One region of the Microbispora sp. CA-135349 genome, then DNA from elsewhere that is predicted to be linked to it. Evidence: riboswitches for the same ligand, from Rfam matches in the RefSeq annotation. Region 1 holds a riboswitch; each other region holds the start of a gene.
The links. Region 1 has a riboswitch for cyclic di-AMP ahead of ACQPZZ_RS19580 (CHAP domain-containing protein). Riboswitches for the same ligand answer to the same signal wherever they lie in the genome.

Region 2: another riboswitch for cyclic di-AMP. It lies ahead of ACQPZZ_RS25250 (CHAP domain-containing protein); the one in region 1 lies ahead of ACQPZZ_RS19580 (CHAP domain-containing protein).
Region 3: another riboswitch for cyclic di-AMP. It lies ahead of ACQPZZ_RS30440 (coiled-coil domain-containing protein); the one in region 1 lies ahead of ACQPZZ_RS19580 (CHAP domain-containing protein).
Region 4: another riboswitch for cyclic di-AMP. It lies ahead of ACQPZZ_RS38430 (NlpC/P60 family protein); the one in region 1 lies ahead of ACQPZZ_RS19580 (CHAP domain-containing protein).

The regions. Positions count from the first base shown of each region.
Region 1 covers NZ_CP192001.1:4,197,174-4,204,377, forward strand. Annotated here, with positions in the region: gene ACQPZZ_RS19570 (ATP-binding cassette domain-containing protein) at 1-2,343, shown strand, start outside; gene ACQPZZ_RS19575 (hypothetical protein) at 2,450-2,914, shown strand; gene ACQPZZ_RS19580 (CHAP domain-containing protein) at 3,110-3,790, opposite strand; cyclic di-AMP (ydaO/yuaA leader) riboswitch at 3,805-3,936, opposite strand; gene ACQPZZ_RS19585 (sensor histidine kinase) at 4,156-5,331, opposite strand; gene ACQPZZ_RS19590 (response regulator transcription factor) at 5,328-5,981, opposite strand; gene ACQPZZ_RS19595 (hypothetical protein) at 6,124-6,678, shown strand; gene ACQPZZ_RS19600 (efflux RND transporter periplasmic adaptor subunit) at 6,675-7,204, shown strand, end outside.
Region 2 covers NZ_CP192001.1:5,486,462-5,493,665, reverse strand. Annotated here, with positions in the region: gene ACQPZZ_RS25275 (GNAT family N-acetyltransferase) at 1-285, shown strand, start outside; gene ACQPZZ_RS25270 (DUF6295 family protein) at 480-767, opposite strand; gene ACQPZZ_RS25265 (dienelactone hydrolase family protein) at 778-1,521, opposite strand; gene ACQPZZ_RS25260 (tetratricopeptide repeat protein) at 1,634-2,830, opposite strand; gene ACQPZZ_RS25255 (AAA family ATPase) at 2,830-4,323, opposite strand; cyclic di-AMP (ydaO/yuaA leader) riboswitch at 4,592-4,734, shown strand; gene ACQPZZ_RS25250 (CHAP domain-containing protein) at 4,902-5,963, shown strand; gene ACQPZZ_RS25245 (DUF305 domain-containing protein) at 5,994-6,602, opposite strand; gene ACQPZZ_RS25240 (hypothetical protein) at 6,765-7,043, shown strand; gene ACQPZZ_RS25235 (hypothetical protein) at 7,201-7,204, shown strand, end outside.
Region 3 covers NZ_CP192001.1:6,629,387-6,636,590, forward strand. Annotated here, with positions in the region: gene ACQPZZ_RS30410 (TrpB-like pyridoxal phosphate-dependent enzyme) at 1-152, shown strand, start outside; gene ACQPZZ_RS30415 (ATP-binding SpoIIE family protein phosphatase) at 314-2,047, shown strand; gene ACQPZZ_RS30420 (TIGR03086 family metal-binding protein) at 2,135-2,701, shown strand; gene ACQPZZ_RS30425 (50S ribosomal protein bL37) at 2,710-2,787, opposite strand; gene ACQPZZ_RS30430 (DeoR/GlpR family DNA-binding transcription regulator) at 3,006-3,845, shown strand; gene galT (galactose-1-phosphate uridylyltransferase) at 3,955-5,013, shown strand; cyclic di-AMP (ydaO/yuaA leader) riboswitch at 5,084-5,222, shown strand; gene ACQPZZ_RS30440 (coiled-coil domain-containing protein) at 5,257-6,168, shown strand; gene ACQPZZ_RS30445 (hypothetical protein) at 6,623-7,204, shown strand, end outside.
Region 4 covers NZ_CP192001.1:8,338,084-8,345,287, reverse strand. Annotated here, with positions in the region: gene lysS (lysine--tRNA ligase) at 1-488, shown strand, start outside; gene ACQPZZ_RS38445 (NADP-dependent oxidoreductase) at 600-1,523, opposite strand; gene ACQPZZ_RS38440 (winged helix-turn-helix transcriptional regulator) at 1,620-2,030, shown strand; gene ACQPZZ_RS38435 (LuxR C-terminal-related transcriptional regulator) at 2,104-2,352, shown strand; gene ACQPZZ_RS38430 (NlpC/P60 family protein) at 2,434-3,393, opposite strand; cyclic di-AMP (ydaO/yuaA leader) riboswitch at 3,546-3,699, opposite strand; gene ACQPZZ_RS38425 (amino-acid N-acetyltransferase) at 4,089-4,640, shown strand; gene ACQPZZ_RS38420 (RDD family protein) at 4,779-6,122, shown strand.

The DNA.
Region 1 (7,204 bases):
GCCGACACCCACGACCTGATTCGCGTGTACGGCGCGCGTGAGAACAACCTCAAAGATGTCAGCGTCGAGATCCCGAAACGCCGGCTCACGGTGTTCACCGGCGTCTCCGGCTCGGGCAAGAGTTCGCTGGTGTTCAGCACGATCGCGGCCGAATCGCAGCGGCTGATCAACGAGACCTACTCCGCCTTCGTACAGGGCTTCATGCCGACGCTGGCCCGGCCCGAGGTCGACGTGCTCGACGGGCTGACGACCGCGATCGTCGTCGACCAGGAGCGGATGGGCCCCAACCCCCGTTCCACGGTCGGCACCGTCACCGACGCCAACGCGATGCTGCGCATCCTGTTCAGCCGGCTCGGCCGGCCGCACATCGGCTCGCCCCAGGCGTTCTCCTTCAACGTCGCCTCGATCAGCGGCGCGGGCGCGGTCAAATTCGAGCGCGGCGGCAAGACGGTGAAGGAGCGGCGCGAGTTCAACGTCACCGGCGGCATGTGCCCGCGCTGTGAGGGCATGGGCCGGACCTCCGACATCGACCTGTCCCAGCTGTACGACGACTCCAAGTCGCTCAACGAGGGCGCGCTCACGATCCCCGGCTACAGCGTCGACGGCTGGTACGGCCGCATCTTCAGCGGCTCCGGTTTCTTCGACCCGGACAAGCCGATCCGCGACTTCACCGAGAAGGAACTCCACGACCTGCTCCACAGGGAGCCGACCAAGATCAAGGTCGACAACATCAACCTCACTTACGAGGGCCTGATCCCGCGGATCCAGAAGTCGATGCTGTCCAAGGACAAGGAGGCGTTGCAGCCGCACGTCCGGGCGTTCGTGGAGCGGGCGGTGAAGTTCATGACCTGCCCCGAGTGCGGCGGCACCCGGCTCAGCGAGGCGGCCCGGTCGTCCAAGATCGAGGGGATCAGCATCGCCGACGCCTGCGCGATGCAGATCAGCGACCTGGCCGACTGGGTCCGCGGCCTGGACGAGCCGTCGGTCGCGCCGCTGCTCACCACGTTGCAGCAGCTCCTCGACTCGTTCGTGGAGATCGGACTGGGCTATCTGTCCCTCGACCGGGCGTCGGGCACGCTGTCGGGCGGCGAGGCGCAGCGCGTCAAGATGATCCGCCACCTCGGCTCCTCGCTCACCGATGTCACCTACGTCTTCGACGAGCCCACGACGGGCCTGCACCCCCATGACATCCAGCGGATGAACGGCCTGCTGCTGCGGCTGCGGGACAAGGGCAACACGGTGCTGGTCGTGGAGCACAAGCCGGAGATGATCGCGATCGCCGATCACGTCGTCGACCTCGGCCCCGGCGCCGGCACGGCGGGCGGCATGGTCTGCTTCGAGGGCACGGTCGAGGGGCTGCGGGCCGGCGGCACCGTCACCGGCCGCCACATCGATGACCGGGCCGCCCTCAAGAAGTCGGTGCGCACGCCCACCGGCACGCTGGAGATCCGCGGCGCGACGGCGAACAACCTGCGCGACGTCGACGTCGACATCCCGCTCGGAGTGCTCGTCGTCGTCACCGGAGTGGCCGGATCGGGCAAGAGCTCGCTCATCCACGGGTCGATCCCCGCCGGCGCGGGTGTCGTGTCGGTCGACCAGGGCGGCATCCGCGGCTCGCGGCGGAGCAACCCGGCGACGTACACAGGGCTGCTCGACCCGATCCGCAAGGCGTTCGCGAAGGCCAACGGCGTGAAGCCGGCGCTGTTCAGCGCCAACTCCGAGGGCGCCTGCCCCACCTGCAACGGCGCCGGCGTCATCTACATGGATCTGGCGATGATGGCCGGGGTCTCCACCACCTGTGAGGAGTGCGAGGGGAAGCGGTTCCAGGCGGCGGTGCTGGAGCACAAGCTCGGCGGGCGCGACATCAGCGAGGTGCTCGCGATGCCGGTGGAGGAGGCCCAGGAGTTCTTCGGCTCCGGCGAGGCGCGCACGCCGGCCGCGCGCGCCATCCTCGACCGGCTCGCCGACGTCGGGCTCGGCTACCTCACGCTCGGTCAGCCGCTCACCACGCTGTCCGGCGGCGAGCGGCAGCGGCTCAAGCTGGCCACCCACATGGGCGACAAGGGGGGCGTCTACGTCCTGGACGAGCCGACCACCGGCCTCCACCTCGCCGACGTCGAGCAGCTGCTCGGCCTGCTGGACCGGCTGGTCGACTCCGGCAAGTCGGTCATCGTGATCGAGCATCACCAGGCCGTCATGGCGCACGCGGACTGGATCGTCGATCTCGGTCCGGGCGCCGGTCACGACGGCGGCCGGATCGTCTTCGAGGGCACTCCGGCCGATCTCGTCGCCGCCCGCTCCACCCTCACCGGCGAGCACCTCGCGGCCTACGTCGGCGCCTGACCGGGGCCGTCGCGGGCACCGCGACGGCCGCCCGCAGGAACATGTCGTCAGGACACGTCAGGCACTAGGGTGACCGCGATCGCCCGCGTCGGCAAAGGAGATGATCATGACCACCGACCCGACGATGACCCGGATCGGCCAGGGGGTGGAGTTGCATCACCACCAAGGTCAGCGTGAAGCCGCCCGCGACCTGTTCGCACAGATCTGGGACGACATCGGCGGTGAACAGGGCGACCCGCTGCATGTTTGCGTCCTCGCCCACTCAATGGCCGACGTGCAGGACGACGTGCACCAGGAGCTGATGTGGGATCTGCGTGCGCTTGCCGCCGCCGATCTCGTCACCGACGAGCGGGTGGCCCAGGCCGGGGTGCCACTTTCCGTGGCCGGCCTGTATCCGTCCTTGCACCTGAACCTGAGTGAGTGCTATCGCAAGCTGGGCGACTCAGGCCGCGCCCGTGAGCATCTCCAGCAGGCGCGGGCCTTGATCGGCGAGCTCGGCGACGACGAGTACGGGCAGCTCATCAGGGGCGGCCTGGAGCGGCTGGCCGCACAGCTGGGCGAGGCCACCTGACGCGCTCCGGGTCTGCCGGAGGCTCGATCCTCGCTCTGATCGGCCCGGCCGGACAGCCCCGTTCGAGAACCCGTCGCGGGTCGCGGCGTGCGAGTGCACAGCGATGGCCGGCGGCACTCCGGTCCCTCCCTTGAACGGCGAAGCGCGCCGGGATCACCGGCGCGCTTCGGGGTCCGGTGCCGGACCGCCGGGCCGTCAGGCGGAGGCGGTGGTGGAGGCGTCCGCGGGATACATCGGGTAGCCGTACCCGACCACCTGCGAGGTGGGGCGGGTGCGGGTCTCGACGGCGCCGCCGTCGCCCGTGTTGCCCTCGATGGTCTGGATGGTGCCGTCGCCGTTGTCCTTGACGACGAAGCCGACATGCACGATGTCGTCGATGTCCTTGCTGCCGTTCCAGTTGAAGAACACCACCGCGCCCGGCTTGGGCGTCTGACCCCAGCGGCCGTGGTCGGCGAACCAGCGGGCGTGCTCGACCGTGTAGGCGTCGGAGCCCATGACGGGCCCGATGCCGAGCTGGTCGCCGACCCAGGAGACGAACATGTCGCACCAGGCGGCGTTGAGGTAGCCCTTCAGGGTGCCTCCGTCGCGGGCGAGGGTCTCACGGGCGCGGGGCGAGGACATGTACCACTGCTGGAACTTGGTTCCGCCGCCGGCCGCGTTCTCGCTGATCCCGACCTGGCTCCTGGCCAGGGTCAGCACGTCCGCCGCGCTGATCTTGGGCAGCGTGGAGGCGATCTCGGCCATGGACTGCGAGGCCGCCGGGCCCTTGCCGGCGTGCGGGTTGTCGGCGTGCGCGGCCGGCGACGCGACCAGCACGGTGGCGGCGAGGGCCCCGCCCGCGAGGGCAGCGCGCATACAGGTGTTGAGGACGTGCATGGTGGGGCGAACTCCCTTACTTCCATGCCGCCTACCGGGTTAGCTGACGGGTTCGGGCTGGAAGTCGCCCTACGGCAGGCATGCCGATTCACCCCAGGAGAGGTGGGTCCCCGGCTCCGCGGACGCGGACTCGGCGGCCGGGCGGCAGGCCGGTATCGGCCGGCCGCGTCGGTCTGAGGAGGGCTTCTTGACCATTGAGATGAGCAAGTGCGCCCTGAGATGCCTAAAAGGTAATAGACCAGGTCAAACCGGTCAAGTTAGACCAAGTCAGATTTTACGGTGCTGAATGCGCCAAGCGGGCGGGGGTGGGTAGGGGCCGCGCCACGTGATCACCAGGGGCGCGCCGTGGCGCGCGCAACCCGTGATCACCCGGGCAGGCGCACGGTCACCGCCAGGCCGCCTTCCGGCCGGGCCAGCGCCTCCGCCGTGCCGCCGTGGGCCACGGCGATGGCCCGGACGATGGACAGGCCCAGCCCCGCCCCCCGGGCGGAGCGCACGCGGTCGCCGCCGAGCCGGCGGAACGGCTCGAACATGTCGTCCACCTCGTACGGCGGGACGAGGGGCCCGGTGTTCTCCACCGTCACGCTCACCCCGGCCTCGTCCTCCCGCAGCCGGACCCAGACCTCCCCGTCACGCACGTTGTACTTGATCGCGTTCTCCAGCAGGTTGAACAGGCAGCGCTCGAGGAAGAGCGGATCACCCTGCGCGACCGCCGGGCGCAGGTCCTCGTGGACGACCACCTTCCCGCGTCGCGGCTGCAGGTCGATCTGCTCCATCACCGTACGGACGACCTGCCGCAGGTCGACCGGCCTGCGGCAGGTCACCTCCTGCTCCGACTGCGCCAGCATGAGCAGGCCCTCGATCAGCCGCTCATACCTGGCGTTCGTGCCCAGCAGCGCGCGGGCCAGCGCCTTGAGGTCCTCCGACGCGGCCGGTTCCTCCAGCGACACCTCAAGGACCGTACGGTTGACCGCCAGCGGGGTGCGCAGCTCGTGGGAGGCGTTGGCGATGAACCGGCGCTGGGCGTCGAACACCCGGTGCAGCCGGTCGAGCATCGCGTCGAAGGTGTCGGCGAGCCGTTTGACCTCGTCCTGCGGGCCGCGCAGGGCGATCCGCTCGTGCAGCGTGCTCTCCGACAGCCGCTGCGCGGTCTCGGTCACGCGGTCGAGCGGGCGCAGCGCGCGGTCGGCCACCAGGTAGCCCAGCACCACCGCGACGGCCCCGACCAGGATCATGACGATCACCGTCGACCTGAGCACGTCGCTCAGCACGTCCGCCGCACCCTGCTCGACATTGGTCCGCACCCGCTGCGCGAGCAGGTCGCCGTCGGGTAGCCTGCCGCCGGGGACGGCAACGGGGGCGCCCGCGCCGGTCACCTTCGACGCCACCGCCACCACGAACCGCTGGTTGAGCGCCCGCGCGGTCAGCAGGTGAGTGAACCACAGCAGCACCGACCCCGCCAGGAGGAACAGCCCGCCGTACAGGAGGGTGAGCCGCATCCGCAGACCGAGCCCGCCCCACAAGGACAGGACGCGATTCACAGCCGGTACCCCCGGCCCGGCACGTTCTCGATCACCGGCGGCTCGCCCAGCTTGCGGCGCAGCGAGGTGATCGTGACGCGCAGCACGCCGGTACCGGCGCCGGCGTGCTCGTCCCACACCTTCGCGCGCAGCCGGGCCGGGGTGACCAGCCCGCCGCACGCGCTCATCAGCTCGTGCAGCACGTCGAACTCCTTACGTCCCAGCGCCACCTGACGCCCGTCCCGCACGACCGTGCGGCGGGCGGGGTCGAGCCGGATCCCGGCCCGCTCGATCGCCGGCGGCACCGCCCGGGGCGTGCGCCGGGCCAGCGCCCGGATCCGGGCCACCAGCTCGGCGAACGCGAACGGCTTGACCAGGTAGTCGTCGGCGCCCAGGGACAGGCCCCCGACCCGGTCCCGCACCCGCCCGGCCGCCGTCAGCATGAGGATGCGGCTCGCCCCGCCGGCGCCGACCAGCTCCCGGCACACCTCGTCTCCGTGCACCTCGGGCAGGTCGCGGTCGAGCACGACCACGTCGTAGTCGACGTAGGCGGCCAGCTCCAGCGCCTCCCGGCCGTCGCAGGCCACGTCCACCGCGATCGCGTGCAGCCGCAGCCCGCGGGCGACCGCGTGGGCCAGCTGTTCCTCGTCCTCGACCACGAGCACCCGCATTCCAACCTCCCGCTCGGCTCCGAGACTGGCGCAGGAGGTGTTAGCCGCGGATAAACGGATCTCGCTTATCCGCGTTTAGCACCGCCTCCGCTGAAGTTGGGCCCCGTCCCGGGCGAACGCCCCGGGAAAGAAGGAGCGACCCATGCGCTTACGACCGCTGCGCGCCCTGGGCCCGGCATTCGGGCTCGCGCTGGCACTGGCCGCCTGCGGCGCGGCCCCCGCGGACGACGGGATCGCCAGTGCGGGCGGCGCCACCCCCGGCACCACCACCGGCGTCACCCCCGGCACCGCGACGGGCGCGACGACGAAGCCCTCGCCGGGCACCGTCGACCGGCAGGAGGCCCAGCTCAAGTTCGCCCAGTGCATGCGCGAGCACGGCGTGGACATGCCCGACCCCGGCCCCGACGGCCGCGTCCGCATCATGGGCAAAAAGGGCGAGGAGGCCGTGATGCGCAAGGCCATGCAGGCCTGCGAGCACTTCATGAAGGACGCGGTCGGCGACAAGCTCGGCGGCGACGACCCCCAGGTACGCGACCGCATGGTCAAGTTCGCCCAGTGCATGCGTGAGCACGGCATCGACATCCCCGACCCGGCGCCCGGACAAGGGATCCAGTTCAAGCTCAAGCCGGGCCAGGAGAAGGCGATGGAAGAGGCGCAGAAGGCCTGCGAGGAGCTCGCGCCGGGGAGCAGGCCGTGAGGAAGGGCCTGGTGATCGCGGGGGCCGGAGTCCTCGCCCTGGCCGCCGCGGGGACCGCCGTCGCCATGGCGGGCGGCGACGGCGCAGGCGCGGCCGAGCCGTCCGCGCCCCCGGTCCCCGCCACCGCGTCGATCACCCGCCAGGACCTGATCGACACCAAGACCGTGGAGGGGGCCCTGACCTACTCCGGCGAGCGTCAGGTGAGCACCGACGCCTCCGGCACGGTCACCTGGGCGCCCGCCGAGGGCGCGGTCGTCCGGCGCGGCCGCCCGCTGCTCAGGGTCGACCGCAGGCCGGTGGTCCTCATGTACGGCTCGCTGCCGATGTACCGCCCGCTGCGGCAGGGCGTCGACGACGGCCCGGACGTCGAGCAGCTCGAACGCAACCTCAAGGTCCTGGGCTACGGAGACGACCTGACCGTGGACGACCACTTCAGCTACGCCACCTATCTGGCCGTCAAGCAGTGGCAGGACGACGCCGGGCTGCCCGAGACCGGGCAGGTGGACGCCTCCCAGGTGGTCTTCCT
Region 2 (7,204 bases), 1.3 Mb from region 1:
GGCGCGGTCCGGTTCGTCCGGGCCCCCGGCGGCGGCTGCGCCGGAGCGGCCATGTGCTCCGCCCCGGCCGTGGGAACGTCGGAGCTCGCCGGGGTCGGCACCCGTCCCGGCCTCCGTGGACGGGGCATCGCCGCCGCGGTCACCGCCACGCTCGCCGAAACGATGTTTACCGGGGGAGCACGGTCGGTGTGGCTGGAGTACGGAGGCGAAGGTTCGCGCCGGGTCTACGAACGCGTGGGCTTCCGGCCGGGCGGCACCCGCCTGTACATGTCGCTCGACGTCTGACGCACCCGCCGGCCGCGCGGTCCCCGCCGTTCACCCCGCTCGCTCAGCCCTGCTCGCTCAGCCCTGCTCGCTTACTTCGGGCGGGCAGGGCGAGCGGCCCGACCAGACGCGGCCCGAGCGGACGCGGCCCGAGCGGACGCGGCCCGAGCGGACGCGGCAGGGCGGGCGGACGAGTCCGCATCGGGAGAGCCGGATCAGGCGGAGGCGGGAGGGGGCCCTGCCGACGCGAGGCCGGGCGGCGCCGCGGCCAGGGCCTTGTGGATCGCCTCGACCAGCGCGAGCGCCGCCTCCTCGGTGAGCTCGATGGCGACCCGGGCCGACGGGCCCTCCGAAGGGTTGGTCAGGTCGATGTTCACCGTGTGCTCATGGCACGCGTGGTAGGGGTGATCGACGTAGACCATGCCGTCGGTGACGGTGAACCAGCCCGAAGCCCCCTTGGCGGCCCCGTCGAGACGGATCTTCTCGGTGAGATAGGTGCACATCCTGGTCTCCTCAGGCGGCGAGGTGGCGGCCGAAGAAGCCGAAGACCTTCTTCCAGCCCTCCACCGCGGCGGCGGGACGGTAGGCCGGCCGGTCCACGGCGAAGAACGCGTGGCCGGCGTCGGGGAAGACGTGGAACTCGTGTTCCTTGCCCAGTTTCTCCAGCTCCGCGGAGAGCACTCCCACCTCTTCCGGCGAGGGGAACTTGTCGTCCGCGCCGAAGAGCCCGAGCAGCGGGCAGGACAGATCGGCGGCCCGGGAGATCAGCGGCTCGGCCTTGAGCGGATATTCGGCGGGCGGCGCGGTGACGACGAAGGCGCCGTAGCAGTCCACCGCGGCGTCGATGTCCAGCGAGCACGCGGAAAGGAAGGCCTGCCGTCCGCCGGAGCAGTAGCCGATCACACCTATCCTGCCGTTGGCCTGCTCCAGGCCCTTGAGATGGGCCGCGGCGCCGGCGACGTCGCCGACGAGCTGTTCGTCCGGGATGCCGCCCTTGGCCCGGGCCGCCGCGGCCTGGTCGTCCGGGCTGACGCCGGCGCCCTCCCGGGAGTACAGATTCGGGCAGATCGCGGCGTAGCCGTTCGCCGCGAACCTGCGGACGATCTCCTTGGTGGCCTCGTCGTAGCCGGGCATGTGATGAATCACCACGACCCCGCCGTGCGGGGCGGAGCCGAGCGGCCGGGCCGCGTACGCTTCGAGGCCGGCGCCTTCGTGCCCGGTCACGGCGACCGTGCCGGCCCACATCGCGTCGGTCATAGTCCCTCCACCTGTGATCACGCTCCCGCACGAGCCGGTCGCCTCCGGCGGCGGGTCCAGGAGGGCCACGATAATGCTTGCTTTGACTAACTAAGCAATCGCCCCGGGCCGGTCAGAGCGCGTGCGCCGCACCCGTCCCGAACAGGCGCCGCACGCCCGCCGCCACCCAGATGGAGGCCACCCCGGCGTACGCCGTGAGCAGCGCGACGGTGGGGAGGGACGCGATCGCCGACAGGACGGCGGCCAGCCCCAAAAGGCCCGACCAGCCGTACAGCACGATGCGGCCGCGGGGCGCGCTCGTGTGCGCCGCCTCCTGCACGGGGGTGACCAGGGCCATGACGGCGGCGCCCGCCACCGCGGGCGCCTCCCCGCCGGTCGCCACGCCGGCCACGAGCAGCGCCGCACCCGCGGCGGGCAGGCAGCAGCACAGCGCCGCCACTCTCGCCTCCCTGATGTCGAAGAGCAGCCTGGTGGCCCTGGCCCGGGCCAGGCGCAGGGTGGTGACCGCCTCGGCGACCCAGGCCGCCCAGTGCAGCAGCGCGATGAGGACGAAGACGGCGATGAGCGGCGGCACGGCCGGCAGCAGGAACACCATCCGCCATCCACCGGAGAACGTGCCGCGAAGGCGCGCGAGCACGCGGTAGACGGGGTTGCGCCGCTTCAACGCCGCCACCAGCAGGTCCCTGGCCTGGTCGAACCCGGGGTCGAGGCGGAGCACCTCGCGGAACGCGCGGGCCGCCTCGGCCGGCGCGCCGAAGGCGAGCTGCGCCCGCCCGTACGCCAGATGGGCCGTCGCGCTCTCGGGATCCAGCCCGACGGCGCGCGCGGCCGCCTCCTTCGCCCGGAGGGCGTCGCCGAGCATGGTGAGGGCCACCGCGAGGATGCCGGCCAGGTCGACGTCCTCCGGAGCGACGGCGAGCCCCCGACCCGCCGCGTCGGCCGCCTGCGGCCACTGCTCGAGGGAGACGTGCGCCCGGGCGAGCAGCTCCCACGCCGGCGCGTGCTCGGGGGACAGCGCCAGGCACGCCCGCGCGGCGGCGACGGCCTCGTGCGGTCGCCCCGCCCGGTGGTACGCGTGCCCGGCGACGTAGTGGGGAAACCAGTGGTCGGGCGCGAGCCGCACGGCCTCGGTGGCCTCGCCGATCCCCTCGGACGCCCTGTGCTGCTGCGTCAGCGCCACGGAGAGGAAGGCGTGCCCGTCGACGTTCTCGGGCTCCCGGGCGAGCAGGCCGCGCAGTTCCCGTTCGGCCTCCGCCGGGCGGTTCAGCGTGAGCAGCGTGCGCGCCCGCTCAAGCGGCGCCGCGGCCATCACCACCTGCCCTTGCCGCCCTTCTTGCCGCCGAACGCGCCGTTGGATGTGCCGTTGATCCAGGGCATCAGCTCGTCCCAGGCGCCGGAGTCGTTGGCGTGCAGGACGTAGTTGCGCGCGGTGGTCAGCCACTCGCGTACGGCCGTGGGCCGCACCGCCTGGGCCGCGGCCAGCAGGTCGGGTGTGGACAGGGGGATGGGCCGGCCCGCGCTGATCGACTGATGCAGCTTGGTTTCCACCGCGCGGTCGACGACGCCCTTGAGGTCCGCCCCGACGAACCCGTCCGTCACCCGGGCCACGGCGTCGTAGTCCATCTCGGCCAGCGGCTTGTCGCGGCAGAGGATGCGCAGGATGGCGGCGCGGGCCGCGGCGTCGGGCGGCGGCACGAACACCAGCTGGTCGAACCGGCCGGGCCGCCGGAACGCGACGTCGATGTACCAGGGCGCGTTGGTGGCCGCCAGCACCAGGACGCCGTCGTTGGCGTTCTCGTCCACGCCGTCGAGCTCGGCGAGGAACTGGTTGACCAGCTGGCGGGTGTGCGCCTGGCGCATGTCCGAGCGGCGCGCGGCCAGCGCGTCGACCTCGTCGAAGAAGAGCACGCACGGCCGGTTGCGCCGGGCCATCTCGAACGTGGCGTGCAGGTTGCGCTCGCTGGACCCGATGTACATGTCCAGGATGTCGGCCAGGCCGACGTCGATGAACGACGCGCCGAGCTCTCCCGCCGCCGCCCTCGCCAGGTGGGTCTTGCCCGCGCCGGGAGGGCCGTACAGCAGCACTCCGCCGCCCGCCCGCTTGCCGAACGCGGCGAACAGCTCGGGCTGCTGGACGGGGAGCAGGAGCTTCATCCGCAGCGCCTCCTTGACCGCCTCCATTCCCGCCACGTCGGCGAAGGTGACACCGGAGCGCTGGACCTCCACGTCGCCGTCGTGCGCCGGTGCGGGGTACGCGGGTGGGGGGTACGCCGGGCCGGGTGGCGGCCCCGGCGCGTACGGCGTGCCGGGCTGCGCCTGTGGCTGATGTGTCTGTGCCTGCTGCGCCTGTGGCTGCTGCGCCTGGTTCTGCTGTGTCTGGGTCTGGTACGGCGTGGCCGGCTGCGGCTCCAGCCGGGCGGCCAGGCCGGGGTCGGACAGCGACGGATCGCGGGAGACCGCGTCGTGGTAGCGGCGCGCCGCGCCCGGCACGTCACCCTCGCCCAGCAGCGCCCTGGCGGCGAGCAGCCCGATCCGCGGCGGGAAACCGGGCTCGGCCAGGAGTGGCTGAAGCGCCGACAGCGCGGCGCCGTAGGAGCTCTGCCGGACGAAGGCCTCCGCCAGACCGGCGACCACGTCCGGGTCCCTGGGCGACAGCAGGAGCGCGGCCCGGTACTCGGCCTCGGCGTCGGCGAGATACCCCTTGGCCAGGAGCTGCCCGGCGAGGTGCCGCCGTAGGGGGAGGTTGTCCGGAGACAGCCGCGCCGCCTCCCGGAGGGCCTGGAGTCCGGCGTCGTCCAGCACTGCCCGGTCCCTTCTGTAGGTCGATCCGAAATGACCGTAAGGCTACCCACGTGGTCGGACAGCGGTGATCTCTACAGGCCCCGCCCGGCCGTCGGCGCCCCCTGTGGCGCATCTCACGGTTGATTGCCCGCGACCGTGGGGACCTGCGGGAAACTTCGGCCGACCGCAGCAGGAATCGGGCTGTTTGCCGGGTTTTTGGCCGTGTCTTACTTGTTATCTACTAAGCTTCCCGTGTGTCACGCCGGTGAGCGGTCCTCAACCCGAGGACGACCGGCGACCGCCGAATCCCGGACGTCATCGATCCCGGGAACCGGGGACCCACCTTTTCTGGGGTGAATCCGGACCATCCGGTAGGGCTACTCCTGGCCCGAACCCGTCAGCTAACCCGGTAGGCGGCCAAGGAGAGGAGAGCGCGTGGAGTGTCCGCTCCACCTGCCCACCCGGTCCGGGTCCGTCACCCGGTCCACATGCCCGCCCTGGAACGTCTCCAGGCTTCCGGGGTGATGGCGCGCCCGTGACGGGCTGCCACGTCTCCCGTTTCTGATCCCGCCCCGCCGCGGCCGTGTCTTCCGGCCGCCGTGCCGTCACGTGGTGATGCCGCCCTGCCGTCACGCCCGCGGGCCGGTTCGTCATGTCTCGAAGCGCGCCATGAGGAGCCCGCGATTTCCACCGATCCGATAGCACGACAGCTGCTCGACGCCGTCCGCCCGGAACTGGGCTACCGCGAACGAGCCGGGAAACACACGAAGTTCGGCGAATGGTACGCCGACACCATCGCCAAGGACCCCGACTTCAAGACCGCCCCCTGGTGCGACATGTTCGTCTCCTGGGCGGCGGACCAGGCCGGCGTACAGGACCGCGTCGGCGAGTTCGCGCTGACCACACGGCACGCCAAGTGGTTCAAGGAGCACGACGCGTGGAGCGGCACGCCCGAGCCGGGCGCCGTGGTCTTCTTCGACTGGTCGGGGTCCAAGAAGATCCGAGACATCGACCACGTGGGCGTGGTCGAGAAGGTCGTCCACGGAAAGGTCCACACGATCGAGGGCAACGTCGACGGCGTGTGGCTGAAGCGCAAGGTACGCGACAAAAGCAAGATCGTCGGGTACGGCCTGCCGCGCAAGGTCAAGGTCACGCCGAAGGCGCCGGTGACGATCCAGCCCGTGGCGGCGGTGCACGCGAGCGTCCCGGGTGCGGTGGGGCTCACCATCAGGAACTTGGCGGCCACGCAGGGGCAGTCCCCCGGCGTCGTGTGGTCGCCCGGCGACGCCGTCCTGCCGGCCGGCCTGCTGTTCGCGGTCGTCTCCACCGCCGTCACCGGGCTCCGGGTCAAGGCCGCGGCGGCGACCTCCGGCGGACGGCACCGCAAACGTGGTCCCGGACGGGCCACGGCGCAGGCCACGGCGCGTGCCACGGTGGGGGCCACGGTGGGGGCCACGGCGCGTGCCACGGTGGGGGCCACGACGCAGGCCGCTCGCCCGTCCGCGCGGGCGTCCGTGAATCCAGCGCCCGTCAATGTGGCGTCCGGCGGTCCGGCGTCAGTCGATGTGGCCCCCGTCAATGCGGCGTTCGTCGATGCGGCGGCGTCCGGCGCTCCGGCACTCGGAGGGGGAGACGGCGCCCGTCGCCCGAGCACCGTCTGACACCGTCGGCGGCCGCCCACGTCGTCCGCCTCATCCCCGCAGGCGCTTCATCTCCGTGATCTCGGCCGACTGCGTGGACACGACGGACGCCGCCAGCCGCCGGGCCGGCTCGTAGACCCCGCCGCGCAGCTCGTCCCGCGCCATGGTGACCGCGCCCTCGTGGTGCCGGATCATCATCGAGAGGAACTCCCGGTCGAAGGCCCGGCCGGACAGCCCTTCGAGACGGCGCATCTCCTCGGGGGACATCATGCCGGGCATGGCGTGCTGGTGCGCCGGCGCGGGGCTCTCGCCGGGCACCGGCTCGCCCCAGGCCGTGAGCCAGCCGCTCATCGTCCGGATCTCGGGGGCCTGGGCGGTTTCGATCCGCTCCGCGAGCCGCACGACCCGGGGGTCCGACGCCCGTCCCTCGGCCAGTTTCGCCATCTCCACCGCCTGACGATGGTGCGGGATCATCATCCGGGCGAACATGACGTCCTGCTCGTTGTGATCGGTGGCGAGAGTCGTGCCGACCGGTGCAGCCGGTGTCGGCGTCGGTGTCGGCGTCTGAACCGGGGTCGTCGCGGCGAGAGCGGCGCCCCGCGCGCCGCCGGTCAGCAGACCGGCCGCCAGCAGGGCCGCCGGCAGAGCGCGTCCCCTCATGGCAGGCACCTCCACTCTCGCGCTCTCGGCGTGAATCGGTGGCGTCCCCGCCCGCCGGGCGAAACGGGCCCCTCGCCCGCGGCGGCGCCCGCCGAACCTGCGTCAAGGCGGATGTGCCCGCCCCTTGCCCGTCGTACCCCGTCCGGCGGGTGCTCCCCGCCTGTGCTCGATCCGTACGAGCATGTCGCGTTCCAGGCGCGGCGCGGCGACGTGCACACGGTGCTCGTGAACGGTCGCGTGGTGAAGCACGAGCACCGCCTTGTCGGCGTGGACCTCGCCGCGGCCCGCCGCGAGGTGGAGCGGACCGTCGAGTATCTGCGTGTGACGCTGGGCGAGGAGGCGTGGCAGAAGGGGATGAACCCCGACATCCCCGAAACGGAGATTCTCGACAACCCCTACACGTACACCGACTGCCACAGCGCCGCGACGCACAGCCGCTGAGCTGGTGCGGGGCGTGCCCGGACCAGAGGAAACCCTGGGGAATTCATGATTGTTTGGTGCTCTTTGTGAGATTTGGTCACCAGTGGGGCTAAGGTGGGCAGCCACCCGCGGAAGCCGTGGAGCTTTCCCCCGAAACGACCGCTGGGAGTTGTCTCACATGC
Region 3 (7,204 bases), 2.4 Mb from region 1:
CCGGCGAGGAGAAGGTGATCGTGATGTCCCTGTGCGGGCACGGCCACTTCGACCTGCCCGCCTACGAGAGCCGTCTCGCCGGTCGCCTGGAGGATTTCACGCTCCCGCAGGAGCGAATCGACGCGGCCCTCGCGCACCTGCCCGCCGTCTGATGCGACGCCTGCCCATTGATATCCGTTTCGTCCTTTGACCGGCGGGTACGGCTGCGCCATCGCGCCGTCATACCGACCGGAGCACTCATGTCAAACGGCTGAAATGCGCGGTTCAGCTCCATACGATGCTGGAACACCATCCGCTCTCTCCGGAGATTTCGTTGAACCGGAACTGCGTCATCAAGGATCCCGCGCCGGGAAACCGGGCGCAGTGGCGCCGCAGCAGCGCCGCGTCCGCGCACGAGCGGCTGGCCTTCCTGAACGAGGCGAGCCGGCGGATCGGCAGCACTCTCGACCTGGCCGAGACGAGCCGGGAGCTCGTGGACGTCGCGGTCCCCCGCTTCGCCGACGCGGCGGGCGTGATGGTGCAGGACCGCCTCATGGCCGACGGCGAGTTGTCGTCACGGCCGGTGGACGGGACGACCCTCGTACGCCGGGTGGCCCTGGGCGTGGCCGGCGCCGACCCGGACGCGTGGGTGAAGGCGTTCCCCGTCGACGAGACGACGGTCTACCCGGCGATCCTTCCGCAGGCCCAGTGCATGGCGGGCGGGAAGCCGCTGATGTATCCGGAGCTGGACAAGGAGAGCGCCCGGATGATCGGCGCCAGCCTGGACCGGGAGGAGGCGGTCGCCTCGCTCCTGACCGACTCCTCGTTCCTCGCGGTGCCCCTGCGGGCGCGGGGACGGGTGCTCGGCTGCGTGGTCTTCGTCAGGCGCCCCGACAGCCTGCCGTTCGAGGAGCAGGACGTGGTGGTCGCCGAGGACCTGGCCGCCCGCACCGCCCTGTGCATCGACAACGCGCGGCTCTACACCAGGGAGCGCAGGACCGCGCTGACCCTGCAGAGCAGCCTGCTGCCCGTCGAACTGCCGCAGCCCCTCGGCATGGACATCGCCTCGCGCTATCTGCCGGCGAGCGACCTCATGGGCGTCGGGGGCGACTGGTACGACGTGATCGCCCTGCCCGGCTGCCGTACGGCGCTGGTGGTGGGCGACGTCATGGGGCACGGGACCAGGGCGGCGGCGACCATGGGCCAGCTTCGCACGGCCGCGCGTACGCTGGCGAGCCTCGACCTGCCGCCCGACGAGGTGCTGTTCCGGCTCAACCTGATGAGCCAGGACCTCGACCCGAGCCAGATCGCGACCTGCATCTACGCCGTCTACGACCCGGTCACGCGCAGCTGCTCGCTCGCCCGGGCGGGGCACGTGCCGCCGGTCCTGCTGCACCCCGACCGGTCCACGGAGATCATCGAGCTGCCCGCCGGACTGCCGCTCGGCATCGGCAGCGACCCGCTGGAGTCCCGTGAGCTGGTCCTGCCGACCGGGACCCTGCTCGCCCTCTACACCGACGGCCTCGTGGAGAGCCGCGAGCGGGACCTGGACGCGGGGATCATGGGGTTGCGCCGCCTGCTCGCCGGTCCGGTGGAGGACATGGAGGACAAGTGCGATGTGATCATCAGCAGCCAGCGGTCGAGCCACGAGCGTGACGACATCGCCCTGCTGCTCGCCCGGGTGCGCGACCTCGATCCGGACGAGGTCGCGACCTGCCCGCTGCCGGCCGATCCGCGGTTCGTCTCGCACGCGCGGCGATTCGTCCGCGGCACCCTCCACAGGTGGGGCCTGGACGGTCTCGTGGACAGCACGCAGCTCATCGTGAGCGAACTCGTCACCAACGCGCTCAAGCACGGCTGGCCGCCGATCGAGATGCGGCTGCTGCGCGGCCACACGCTGGTGGTCGAGGTGGCCGACGGCTCCCCCGCCACCCCCACCCCGCGCACCGCCACCCCCGACGAGGACACCGGCCGCGGTCTCCAGCTGATCAAACGCTTCGCCTACCGCTGGGGCACCCGGCCCACCTCGTACGGGAAGATCGTCTGGGTCGAGCAGCACCTCCCTTGACCCGGGTGTTTCCTCCCATGCGAGCGTGTATGACTGATCGTTGAGAAGAGTTACGTTCGAGTGGGGAGTTCGTGGCGAGGAGGGGACATGATCGACATCCGTGACGCGTACCGCAGGGCGCTGGACGGTTTCGGGGACCGCCTCCATCTCGTCCGCCGCGGACAGTGGGAGCTGCCGACCCCCTGTGTCGACTGGGACGTCCGGGGGCTCGTCAACCACGTCGTGGCCGAAAACCTGTGGGCCCCCGAACTGCTGTCCGGCCGTACGGTCGCCGAGGTGGGGGACGCCTTCGAGGGTGACGTGCTCGGCGAGGACCCACTCAAGGCGTTCGAGGCGTCCGCGCAGGGCGCCGTCCAGGCGGTGTACGCCGACGGCGCCCTGACCAGCGTCGCCCACCTGTCCTTCGGCGACGTGCCGGGCGAGGAGTACATCACCGAACTGTTCGCCGACGCGCTGATCCACACCTGGGACCTGGCGCGTGCCATCGGCGGACCGGAACAGCTCGACCCCGAACTGGTCGCCTCCTGCTCCGAATGGTTCGAGAAGGCGCGGGAGGACTACCGCGAGGCAGGGGTTATCGGGGACGAACGAGGCGTTCCGGCCGGCGCCGATCAGCAGACTCAACTGCTCGCCGCCTGGGGGAGGAACCCCTAGGAACGGGTCTACCGTCCCGTGGGCCGCCTGCCGTGGTTGGCCTTCTTCTTCTTGCGTGCCTTCGACTTGCGTGCGCGTCTGCCCATGACGACCGCCTTCCGTCGAGTACGGCTTTCGCTCACTGTCCTCCCCCGCGCCGCGAGCGGCAAGGGATGCGCTCGTGATCATTTGCCGCGCGAGCTCTCGGCCGGACGGATGCATCGCGAGGCCGAGGAACGGCCCCACTGGCTACCGGGACCCCAACTCAACATGCCCCAACGCGCCTGGGGCATAATTTGTTTGAATCTGTTGACAGGAGTGGTGGATGCTGGCCCAGCAACGGCAGCAGGCGATCCTGGAGAGGGTGCGCAGAACCGGCGGGGTGCGCGTCGCGCAGCTCGTACGCGACCTCGGGGTCTCGGACATGACGATCCGCCGCGACCTGGAGGTCCTCGCGGAGCGCGGCCTGATCGTCAAGGTGCACGGCGGGGCGACCGCCACCGGCACCGGCTCGACGGAGGAGCCGGGTTTCGCGGTCAAGTCGGTCCGGCAGCAGGCCGAGAAGGAGGCCATCGCCCGCAGGGCCGCCATGCTCGTGCGGCCGGGCAGCTCCGTCGCCCTGTCGGCCGGGACCACCACCTGGACACTGGCCCACCACCTGGTGGACGTGCCCGAACTGACCGTTATCACCAACTCCGTCCAGGTGGCCGACGTCTTCCACCGCGCCGGTCGGCCCGACCAGACCGTGGTGCTCGTGGGAGGCGTCCGTACCCCGTCCGACGCCCTGGTCGGCCCGGTGGCCGTGGCGGCGGTCCGTTCCCTGAACGTCGACACGCTCATGCTCGGAGTGCACGGGATGAGCGTCCGGGCCGGCTTCACCACGCCCAACCTGCTGGAGGCGGAGACCGACCGCGCCCTGGTCGCGGCCGCCCAGCAGCTCGTGGTCCTGGCCGACCACACCAAGTGGGGAACGATCGGTATCAGCACGATCGCCGCTCTCGGCGAGGCCAACGTGGTCGTGAGCGACGTGAGCCTGCCCGAGGAGGCACGCACCGCGTTGTCGGAGAACGCCGGCGAGCTCCTCCTCGCCGATCCGTCCGGCGAAATCGGGGAGACCGGTGAGACCGGTGAGACCGGGGGAACCGAGCTGGAGACCGCACTGTGACACCGGGCCGAACCACGACACCGGACACGCTCACCGGACGCCCGGCAGCAGGTTGCGACACCGACACCACCGGGACACCGACACCGCACCGTGAAGCTGGAGACCGCTCTTGAAGCGCACCATCACCCATCTCGCCGACGGCCGTGAGCTGATCTACTTCGACCGGCGTGACGACGCCGATCACAGCGCCGCCGACCCCCGGGACCTGCCGCCGCGTCCGCTCGCCTCCGAACTGCGCTACGACCCGCTGATGGACGAGTGGGTGGCCGTCGCCCGCCACCGCCAGACCCGCACCCATCTGCCGTCCGCCGACGAATGCCCGCTCTGCCCGGGCCATCCCGGCTCGGAGATCCCCTCGCCGTACGAGGTGGCGGTGTTCGAGAACCGTTTCCCGTCGTTCAGCTTGAACACGGGCGCGTACGAGCAGGTGGGCGGCCTCAGCGAGGTGCGGCCGGGGATCGGGCGTTGTGAGGTGGTCTGCTTCACCTCCGACCACGACGCGTCGTTCAGCTCCCTGAGCGACGAGCAGGCCGAGCTGGTCGTCGAGGCGTGGGCCGACCGCACGGCCGAGCTGTCCTCGCTGCCCGGCGTGGAGCAGGTCTTCTGCTTCGAGAACCGCGGCGCCGAGATCGGCATCACGCTGCCGCACCCCCACGGCCAGATCTACGCCTATCCGTACGTCACGCCGCGCACGCGCCAGATGCTGGACGCCGCCGCCCGCCACCAGGGCGGCAACCTGTTCGCGGACGTTCTGGCCGCGGAGCGGAGAGGACCGCGGGTGGTGGCCGCCAACGAGCACTGGACCGCCTTCGTCCCTGCCGCCGCGCGCTACCCGTTCGAGGTGCACCTCTACCCGCACCGTCAGGTGCCCGACATCCCCGCCCTGTCGCCGGAGGAACGGTCGGCCTTCGCTCCGCTCTACATCGAGGTGCTGCGCCGCCTGGACGGGCTGTTCGGCGTCGTCATGCCGTACGTCGCGGCCTGGCATCAGGCGCCGGTCGTCTTCCGGCGCGACATGGCCTACCTCCACCTCCAGCTCTTCACGATCCGGCGCGCGCCGAACAAGCTGAAGTATCTCGCCGGGTCGGAGAGCGCCATGGGCGCCTTCGTCAACGACGTGCTCCCGGAGGAGGCCGCCCGGATGCTCCGCGAGGTGGTAACGGCTTGATCTCCGGATGGTTGCGACTTGGGTGGCAAGCGCTGTTTCTTTACCACTAGTATCCCTGGCACCGGTTGTCACAGCCGGTAGGCCTAATCCCGGGCGCCCCGCCCGGGAACCGGGGACCCAACCACGCACCTGGGGTCAAGGCAGTCGCCTGCCCGGGCTCCTCCAGCCCGAACCCGTCAGCTAACCCGGTCGGCGGATGGAGAGGAGTGGGCTCTGCCCCGCGCGTTCCCCCTGGCTGCCGGCGTGCTCAGCGCCGCCGTCTTCGTGTTCGGCGCGGCCGTTCCGGGCGCCGCCGATCCCAGACCGACGGAGAAGCAGCTCAAGAAAGAACTGTCGGACCTGCGGAAGAAGGTCGACCGGCTGATCGGCGACTACAACGCCAAACGTGTCGCACTCGCCAAGGCCCGCGTCGAGGAGAAGGCGGCGCGCGGCCGGCTGGCCAAGGCGGAGGCCGACTACAGCGCCGCCAGGGACGCCGTGCGGCAGATGGCGGGGCTGCGCTACCAGGCCGAGAGCGCGATGGTGCTGCCCGACATGAACACCGCCGCGCTGAACTACCAGCTCAAGGAGGAGCAGGCCGCCAGGCTCACGCGCTTCGACCAGGTGCGCGCCGAACGGCAACGGGCCGCCGAGGCCGCCGAGACGCTGACCGAACAGCTCAAGTCGCAGGCCGCCGAGGTCGCCGGACAGCGCGAGGACGCCGAGGATCTCATCGACGAGATCAAGGACAAGCTCGACGCCCTGATCCCCGTCGCCCCGGGCAAGCGGTCGGGTGGTTCGTGGGCGCCGGAACTGCCCGGCGGCTCCGACAACATCACGCCCCGGATGCGGCTCATGCGGGCCGAGGTCGGCAAGTACTTCGATCTGCGGTTCCCGGTCGGCTGCTACCGCGCCGAGGACAGCGGCGAGCATCCCCTGGGGCGCGCCTGCGACTTCATGATGAGCTCGGGCGGCGCCATGCCCTCCCCCGAGATGAAGGCGCTCGGCGACAGCCTCGCCGCCTGGGCCATCAAGAACGGACCGAAACTCGGCGTCATGTACGTGATCTGGCAGCAGCGCATCTACAACCTCGGCCATCCGGGCTGGCGGACCATGTCCGACCGCGGCGGCATCACCGCCAACCATTACGACCACGTCCACATCTCGATGTACTGAGCCCGCAGGCCAGCAGGGCGGATCAGACCTACGACGTGTGATCTCCAGCGTCTCCGCCGGAGGAACGGCCTTTTTCATCAGGCTCTCGGCCGCGTAATTCGGGCCACCATATGACGATGCCGAATGGAACGACGAAGATCAACGTACCCGTGCTCGTCAGTAAGGAGTCCGCGAGGGACGCCTTGTCGGCGAAGAGGTGCGCTCCCGCTGTAGCGACGTAACCAGCAGCCCACCACAGAGCGAGACGCATCAAAGCGCGGCGGCGAATGCGGGAGTCCGACACGTCCGGATTGTATGTGCGGGCCGGGACACTTTGGAGGCACATGACGGTGGGAAACGCCGGCACGCGACGACAACGAACGAGAGCAGGGATCATTATGGGTGATATAGGCGGACAGAACCGTCAAGGAGCTACGATTCCGGTGTTTCAGCTTGATGATCGTGAGAGAGGCCCGTGACGCGCCTGAGCAGACGACCGCTTGCGTGGGCGATCGTCGTACTGGTTGTCGCGGTCGCCGGAGGCGTCGTGTTGATCCCGCGGCTGTCCGGGCCGGATTTGCCGGGCACCGCCTCAGAACAGGTCATCTCGGTCGATTCTTCGACGCGTACGGCGCTCACGGCAACGGCTGACCACTTTCTGGAGACAGACCCCGTCCGCAACGAAGGCAACTATCTGGCCGCTGCCCAGTCGGTCTTGCATCCCCGTATGTTCTGCGAGGAGGACCTCATCGAGGTTCGCCGGAAAGATGCTCGCCTTCTGGTCGGACTTGTGGCCCGGTGCGAGGAGTTGGCCCGCTCAGGTGACAAGCTCGTCAGCGGCACCGGCTATTGCGTGCCGCTGCTGTTGACGATGGAGTCGGTGAACGGACGCTTCGCCGTGCGGCACGTCGATGAGCCGGCGGACGGCGCCGAGTACGCGTCTTCGACGCGCGCTCTGTTTTCCCCGGAGGGCGCACCCCGGGCAATAGAGCTGGCCGGCGCCGGGTGGGACATGGAAAACAGCATCTACCCTGAGGCGCGCAGAACTTTCGGCCTG
Region 4 (7,204 bases), 4.1 Mb from region 1:
ACCGGACGCTCGCCTCCGTCGTGGACATCGCCACCGGGCACGAGGAGCAGACGCTGCGCATCCTGCGCGCGTTCGACCCGGAGATCGCCGGGCTGGACGAGCTGCGGCCGCGGCTCGACCGCGCCCAGCACTGGGTGAACACCTACGTGCCCGCGGAGGAGCGCACCCAGGTGCGCGAGACGCCCGACAAGGAACTGCTCGACACGCTCGGCGAGCAGGAGCGGGAGTCGCTGCGCCTGCTGGCCGAGGGCCTCGACGAGCACTGGTCGCTCGACGGGCTGACCACCCTCGTGTACGGCGTGCCGAAGGTGCAGGCCGGGCTCGACATGGACGCCAAGGCGGCCACGCCCGAGCTGAAGGCGGCCCAGCGCGAGTTCTTCGCCCTGCTCTACCGGCTGCTCGTCGGCCGTGACACCGGCCCGCGCCTGCCCACGCTGCTGCTGGCCGTGGGCCGCGACCGGGTGCGCGAGCTGCTCGGCCGTGCCTGATCCCGGCGCCTGATCCCGGCGCCTGACCTCCTGGGAGCGGGCCGGACGGCATGGCCGTCCGGCCCGCGACCTGCTTGTCGCGACAAAGCGCGACAAGCAGGGGCAGGCGGGTCAGGGCAGCAGGACGAGCCGGCCGCGCAGGCCGCCCTTCCGCAGGCGTTCGTGCGCCTCGGCGGCCTGCTCCAGCGGATAGGTGCCCGCGACCCGCATGCTCAGCCGTCCCGCCTCGGCCAGCTTCGCGACGTGGCCGAGCTGGGCCGCGTCGGCGCGGACGAACACCGTCGAGACCCGGATGCCGCGCAACGGGATGGGGGCCAGCCCGGCGCCCACGGCGACGAACGCGCCCCCGTTGCGTACGGCGTCCAGCGCGGGCAGGCCGACGACCGCCGCGTCCACCAGGCCGTGCGCGCCGCCCGGAACGACGGCCCTGACGGCCGCGGCCAGATCGGTGCCCCTCGGCACGAACCACTCCGCGCCGAAGTCCCGGACCAGTGCCTCGTCGGCGGGCGCGGCGACCCCGGCGACCCTGATCCCCCGTGCGACGGCCAGCTCCACGAGATAGCCGCCGACGCCCCCGGCCGCTCCCGTGACGACCAGGGTCTCGCCCGGGGCGAGCCCGGTGGCGTCGAGCGCCTGGACGGCGGTCAGCGCGTTCAGCGGCAGCGTCGACGCCTCCGGCGCGGCCACTCCCGCGGGCGCGGGCGCGACGGCCGTCTCGTCCAGGACGACCAGGTCCGCCTGGGCCTTGAACCGGTCCGTCAGGCGGTCCGACAAGCCGATGACCCGCTCGCCGGGCTGCACGCCCGTCACTCCCGGACCGACCCGGTCGACCACGCCCGCCACGTCCCATCCCAGGGCGTGCGTCTCCAGATGCGGCATGAGCCCGTTGTCGGCGAGGGTGCCCGCGGCCGTGAGCAGGTCGACGGGGTTCACGGCGGCCGCCTCGACCCTGATCCGCACCTGTCCCGGCCCCGGCTCCGGCTCGGCCGCGTCGACGATCCCCACGGTTCCGTCCCGTGCCACCAGTGCTCTCATGAGTTCCTCCTTCCGGTGTGCCAAGGAGCGTAGGGAGGCCTACTCTCTTCTGGTAAGTAGGCACCTAAAAGTGCGTAAGTGACGCGGAGGAAAGACATGCCCACGCAGACGGCGGCCGAGCAGCGGGAAGAGGCGCGCCGGCGGTACAACGCGTACGTCGCGGCCTGCCCGTCGCGGCAGCTGCTCGACGCGCTCAGCGACAAGTGGGTGAGCCTGGCGCTCACCGCGCTCGCCGACGGCCCGCGGCGCTTCAGCGAACTGGCGAGGACGATCGCGGGCGTCAGCCAGAAGATGCTCACGCAGACGCTGCGGACGATGGAACGCGACGGCCTCGTCTCCCGCACGGTCACTCCCGCGGTGCCGGTCCGGGTCGACTACCGGCTCACGCCCCTGGGTGAAAGTCTCATGCCGCTGCTGAAAGCGATCAAGAACTGGGCCGAGGTCCACATGGAGGATGTCGAGGCGGCCCGGGAGACGTACGACCGGCGGGCCGACTCCGCACCTTGACGACCTTCGTGGCAGGCGTTTACCGTCCCTGAAGGGTGGGCCGACGAATCATCGTCGTGGGGGAGGGCGGACGATGGGTGTTCCCGAGGTCGTCTACCGAGGTGGCAATCCCGCCTCGGACCTTGACCGTGCCGGTCTCACCGAAGAGGACCTGCTTCTCCTCGCGGAGCTGGCCAAGGGTGTGACAGCCGATCGCGTGGGCCGCAGTCTCGATGTCAGCGGCCGCACCGTGCGGCGCCGGCTGCGGGGCATCTGCGACCGGATCGGCGTCGCGACCGCGATCGAGGCCGTCGCCTGGGCGGCACGCCGCCGTCTCATCTGACCGCGTTCCGCCCCACGCCCTCGCTTCGGGACGACTCCGTCGGCGACCCGGTTCCACCCCACGCCCTCGGTTCGGGACGACTCAGTCGGCGACCCGCACCGCTCCCGCGAACGGCCGCCCGGCGATCCTCGCGATGTGGATGACGTCTCCCGTGCGCGGCGCGTGGATCATGTAGCCGCCGCCGATGTAGATGCCCACGTGGTGCAGGTCGGAGTAGAAGAACACCAGGTCGCCGGGGCGAAGCTGGTCACGGGAGATGTGCGTGCCCGCCGTCCACTGGTCGCCGGTGTAGTGCGGCAGGCTGACGCCGACGGCCTGGTAGGCCGCCATGACCAGACCCGAGCAGTCGAAGGAGCCGGGCCCCTCGGCGCCCCACACGTACGGCTTGAGCTGCTGCCTGAGCGCCCAGCGCGCCGCCTGGGCCGCCTTGCCGTCGCCCACGATGGGGAACGACATCCTGCTGCGCGTCTCGCTGCCGACCGTCCGGGAGACCTGCCGGTAGAGGCTGCTCTCGGTCTTCTTGATCAACTTAGTGATCTTGTCACGCCGGGAGTCGAGGCCGGTGAGCAGTTTCTTGACCTCGGCCTGCCGGGCGGAGGCGCTCTGCCTGGCCCGCGCGGCGGCGTCCATGGCCTTGGTGACCTCCGCGACCTCCTGGCTTCCCTGCAGCTCCAGGGCGTACGTCGTGGTGGCCTGGTCCAGGTAGTCCCTGGGGTCGCCGTCGCCGCCGATGAGCGCGAGGGCGCCGCCGAGCCCGTTGGTCATGTAGGAGTGCTGTGCGAGAGCGCTCGCCTTCTGCCGGCGGACCTCCAGCTCGGCCTCGCTCTTGGCGAGGTTCTTCTTGGCGAGCTCGGCGGACCGCTCGGCCGCCTTCAGGCGCACGCGCTCGCCGTTGTACTGCTCGGTGAGGCTCTCGATCTCGGTGTAGAGGCTCTCGACCTGCTCCGTGAGCTCCTTGAGGCTCGGCTTCGGGTCGGCGGTGGCGCGGACCACCGGGGCGCCGAACGTGATCGCGGTGAGCGCGACGCCGACGAACGCCAACCGGCGGATTGCACCCGGACCGGCCGTGCCGGATCCGGACTGTCGGCCGCGGGCGTGCCTGCCCGCCGACCGTCCTCCACGCATGCGCAACCGAGCTCCTCTCCCACATGCGCCCCGGGGCGGGCCCGCGTCATCGGGACGGGACCGCTCGGCGGGGCGCTACTGAGCGCCTACCGGGTTAGCTGACGGGTTCGGGCCGGAGTAGCCCTACCTTGACGGATTCACCCCTTGACGATCTGAGATCGAACCGATCCTGATCCTGCAGTTGGGTCCCCGGCTCCCCTCCGCACGCGGTGCTTCGAAGACTCGGCGCCCGGCCGCCGTGAGCGTGCACGATGACCGGCATCGTCGCAGGACGATAGTGCACGGCGAGTTCTTGCTCAACCAGAACTCCGAAACCCGTCTACGTTTGACAACCGATTGATCACAACCGGGTCACGAGTTCGGCACTGGTACGTCCGTGTTCACCTGGGTTTGAGCGCATCTGAGTCTTTGTATTGGCTGCTGGGGCTCGCGGGAAAAATGGGACGAACCGGAACTGCTGCCGCCGAGCGGGCGGGTCGTCCGTCCGTATCCTGGCGGCTACGTACAGTCAGGCCCCATGTCGAGTGTGGCATTTGGGTATGACCGTTATCCGTGATGCCGCTGGACGCCGACGGTGAGGATCGCCCGTGGTCCGGCTAGGCTGGCCGCTCATGGAGCAGGTCGCCGCGCAGACGCCCACCGGAGAGGGCGCCACCGCCGTGACGGTGCGCCGGGCCAGGACGCCCGACGTCCGGGCCATCCGGCGCCTTGTCGACGCGTACTCGGGAGTCGGTCCCCGTCTGCTCAAGAAGAGCACGGTGACGCTGTACGAGGACGTCCAGGAGTTCTGGGTGGCCGAGATCGGCGGTCAGGTCGTCGGCTGCGGCGCGCTGCACGTGCTGTGGGAGGACCTGGCCGAGATCAGGACCGTGGCGGTGGATCCCGCGGCGCGCCGCGGGGGAATCGGCCATCAAATCGTCGCGGCGCTCATCGAGACCGCCAGGGACCTCGGTGTGCGGAGGGTCTTCTGCCTCACCTTCGCGGTCGAGTTCTTCGCCCGGCACGGTTTCAGGCCCATTCAGGGCACCCCGGTCTCCCCCGAGGTGTACGCGGAACTGCTCGCGTCGTACGACGAGGGCGTCGCCGAGTTCCTCGACTTGGAGCACGTCAAGCCGAACACGCTGGGGAACACCCGAATGCTGCTGCACCTCGATCGCCATTGATGAACGCCGGTTTGTGATCTTTGACGCCGATTGTCGGCCCCTGCAAAGGTGACTGTTGATACACCTGTCGCTACTTTTAGCAATATCAGCGTGTGCTACAGACGTGCGGCGCATGCGTCTTCGAAACGAGGTGACACGGTGAGCACCGGACAGCCGCCGTACCCCCAGGACGAGTCGGACGGAACGCCACCGCCGTCATCGAGCCCCGGGTACGGCACGGACAGACCCGCCCAGGACTACGACCCCGACGTCACGGTCGTCAGCTATCGCCAGCCCGGGCAGACGGGCCCGCAGCAGCAGCCCGGCTATGACCCCGCCCAGGGCGGTTACGGCCAGCAGCAGGGCTACGGGCAGCAGCAGTACCCCCAGCAGGGGTACGGCCAGCAGCAGTACGGTCAGCAGGGCTACGGCGCCCAGCAGGGCCAGCAGCAGGGCTACGGCCAGCAGCCCGGTTACGGCCAGCAGCCCGGTTACGGCCAGCAGCAGGACTACGGTCAGCAGCAGGACTACGGTCAGCAGGGCTACGGCGCCCAGCAGAGCCAGCAGCAGGGTTACGGCCAGCAGCCCGGTTACGGCCAGCAGGACTACGGTCAGCAGGGCTACGGCGCCCAGCAGGGCCAGCAGCAGTACGGCCAGTCGTCCCAGGGTGGCTACGGCCAGCAGCAGGACTACGGCCAGCAGGCCCAGCAGCAGTACGGCCAGTCGTCCCAGGGCGGTTACGGCCAGCAGCAGGACTACAGCCAGCAGCAGGACTACAGCCAGCAGGCCCAGCAGCAGTACGGCCAGTCGTCCCAGAGCGGTTACGGCCAGCAGCAGGGCTACGCGCAGCAGCAGTACGCCCAGCAGGGGTACGGCCAGCAGCAGTACGCGCAGCCGGATCCGCAGCAGGGTTACGGGCAGCAGTACGGCCAGCAGGGCTATGGCCAGCCCGGCTTCGGCCACCCGTACGCGGCCGCGGGGCCGATTCCGCCCGGCGCCCCGGCTCCGCTCGCGGAGTGGTGGCAGCGCCTGGTCGCCCGCCTGATCGACGGCGTCATCGTGGGAATCCCCTTCCTGATCCTCAACGGTGTGATCTTCGCGGTCGTCTACTCCTCGGCCAGCATCAACCTGAGTACCGGGGCCGTCACCGAGGCCAGCGGCCTCTTCCTCGCCACACTGCTCGTCTCGATCCTGAGCGGGCTCGTGATGGTCGGCTACGAGTTCCTCATGCTGCGCTCGCGCGGGCAGACGCTCGGAAAGATCGCGATGGGGATCAAGGTCGTCCCGATCGGCGGCACTCTCGACGGCGGCCTGCCCACCGACGTCGTCGCCAAGCGCGCCGGCGTGATGTGGGGGCCGCAGTTGGTGCGCTGGATTCCTCTCATCGAGTATCTGGCGGGCGTCTTCGCGTTGGTGAATGCGCTGTGGCTGCTGTGGGACAAGCCGCTGCACCAGGCGCTGCATGACAAGGTCGCCCGCACCGTGGTGGTCAAGGTCAAGTAACGACTGCGGACGGGGCCGATGGAACCGACCATCGGCCCCGTTTTTGTATGCGATCGCTATGGCGTCCTCCAGCCGCCGGCATCCGGCTGTGACGGAAAATCCATGCGGGGCCGCCCGGGCATGCCATGCTTGGGTTCACCGTCCCCGAGAGGTGCCCAATGACCGTGAGACCGCCCCCCGGCGCCAATCCTTAAGGTTCGCCTTCCCGCCCCCGTCCGGGCCATATCCGCCCACGGACGGCTTAAGGAACCGCCAGGGACGCTTATGGGGCCGTATGGAGCCGCACGGGCCCTTATGGTGCTCCCGGATGCCCGCCCGCTCTACGCGGCGCAGGCGGCGTCCGTGGAATGCGGGGCATCGTTTGGCCGGGCGAAACTCGGACGCCGGGCCGCCGGGGACGTCCGCGTGATTGTGTCCCGCTCCTTTTTCGATCTTCAGGCCGCCGCTCGTCGATCTTGATCGAACCGGCCGGTCCTCTCTTTTTACGAGGCTTCCGGGCCATGGCGATCTGCTTGCGCGTATATCCTCACAAGGCGTGCGTGCCGTACGAGAAGGGTCTCGTGCCCCTTGTGAAGATCCGGCTGTCGTGACGCGGGCTCCTCGTTTCACCGGGCTCTACAACGGTCGTACGTCCCCCGTCCGGCCTTTTCCAGAGGGCCTGTTTGCCGCTTCGCGCTCGCCCGCCCGTACGTGTTCGTCCTGGTCGGCGAGCCGGTCACCTGCGGCTGCGGCATGGGCCTGCGTGAACCCGAGGATGCGCGGCCCGGCCTGCCGCCGTCGCGCCGGAAGTGCGCGGTCGGAGGAAAGGGCGGGACGGCGGGGATCGGTGACCGCCCGGGTCGGCATTTTGGGTACGATTTCGAGTGCATCCGGTAAGGCCGCTGGAGAGACGAGGATTACCCCGGCCCTCCAGGGGCACCCCGGAAGGCACGTCTGGTCCCTCCCGGCGCTATGGTCGTATCGGGGCGCCCGGCCCACGCTAGAGGCCGGCAGCCTTGCCACGTCCTCGGAATTTCGTCGGGTGCACCCAATGGCACCCCCGGCACGAGCGAGGCAGAATGACAGAGGTATTGTCCGCCTTG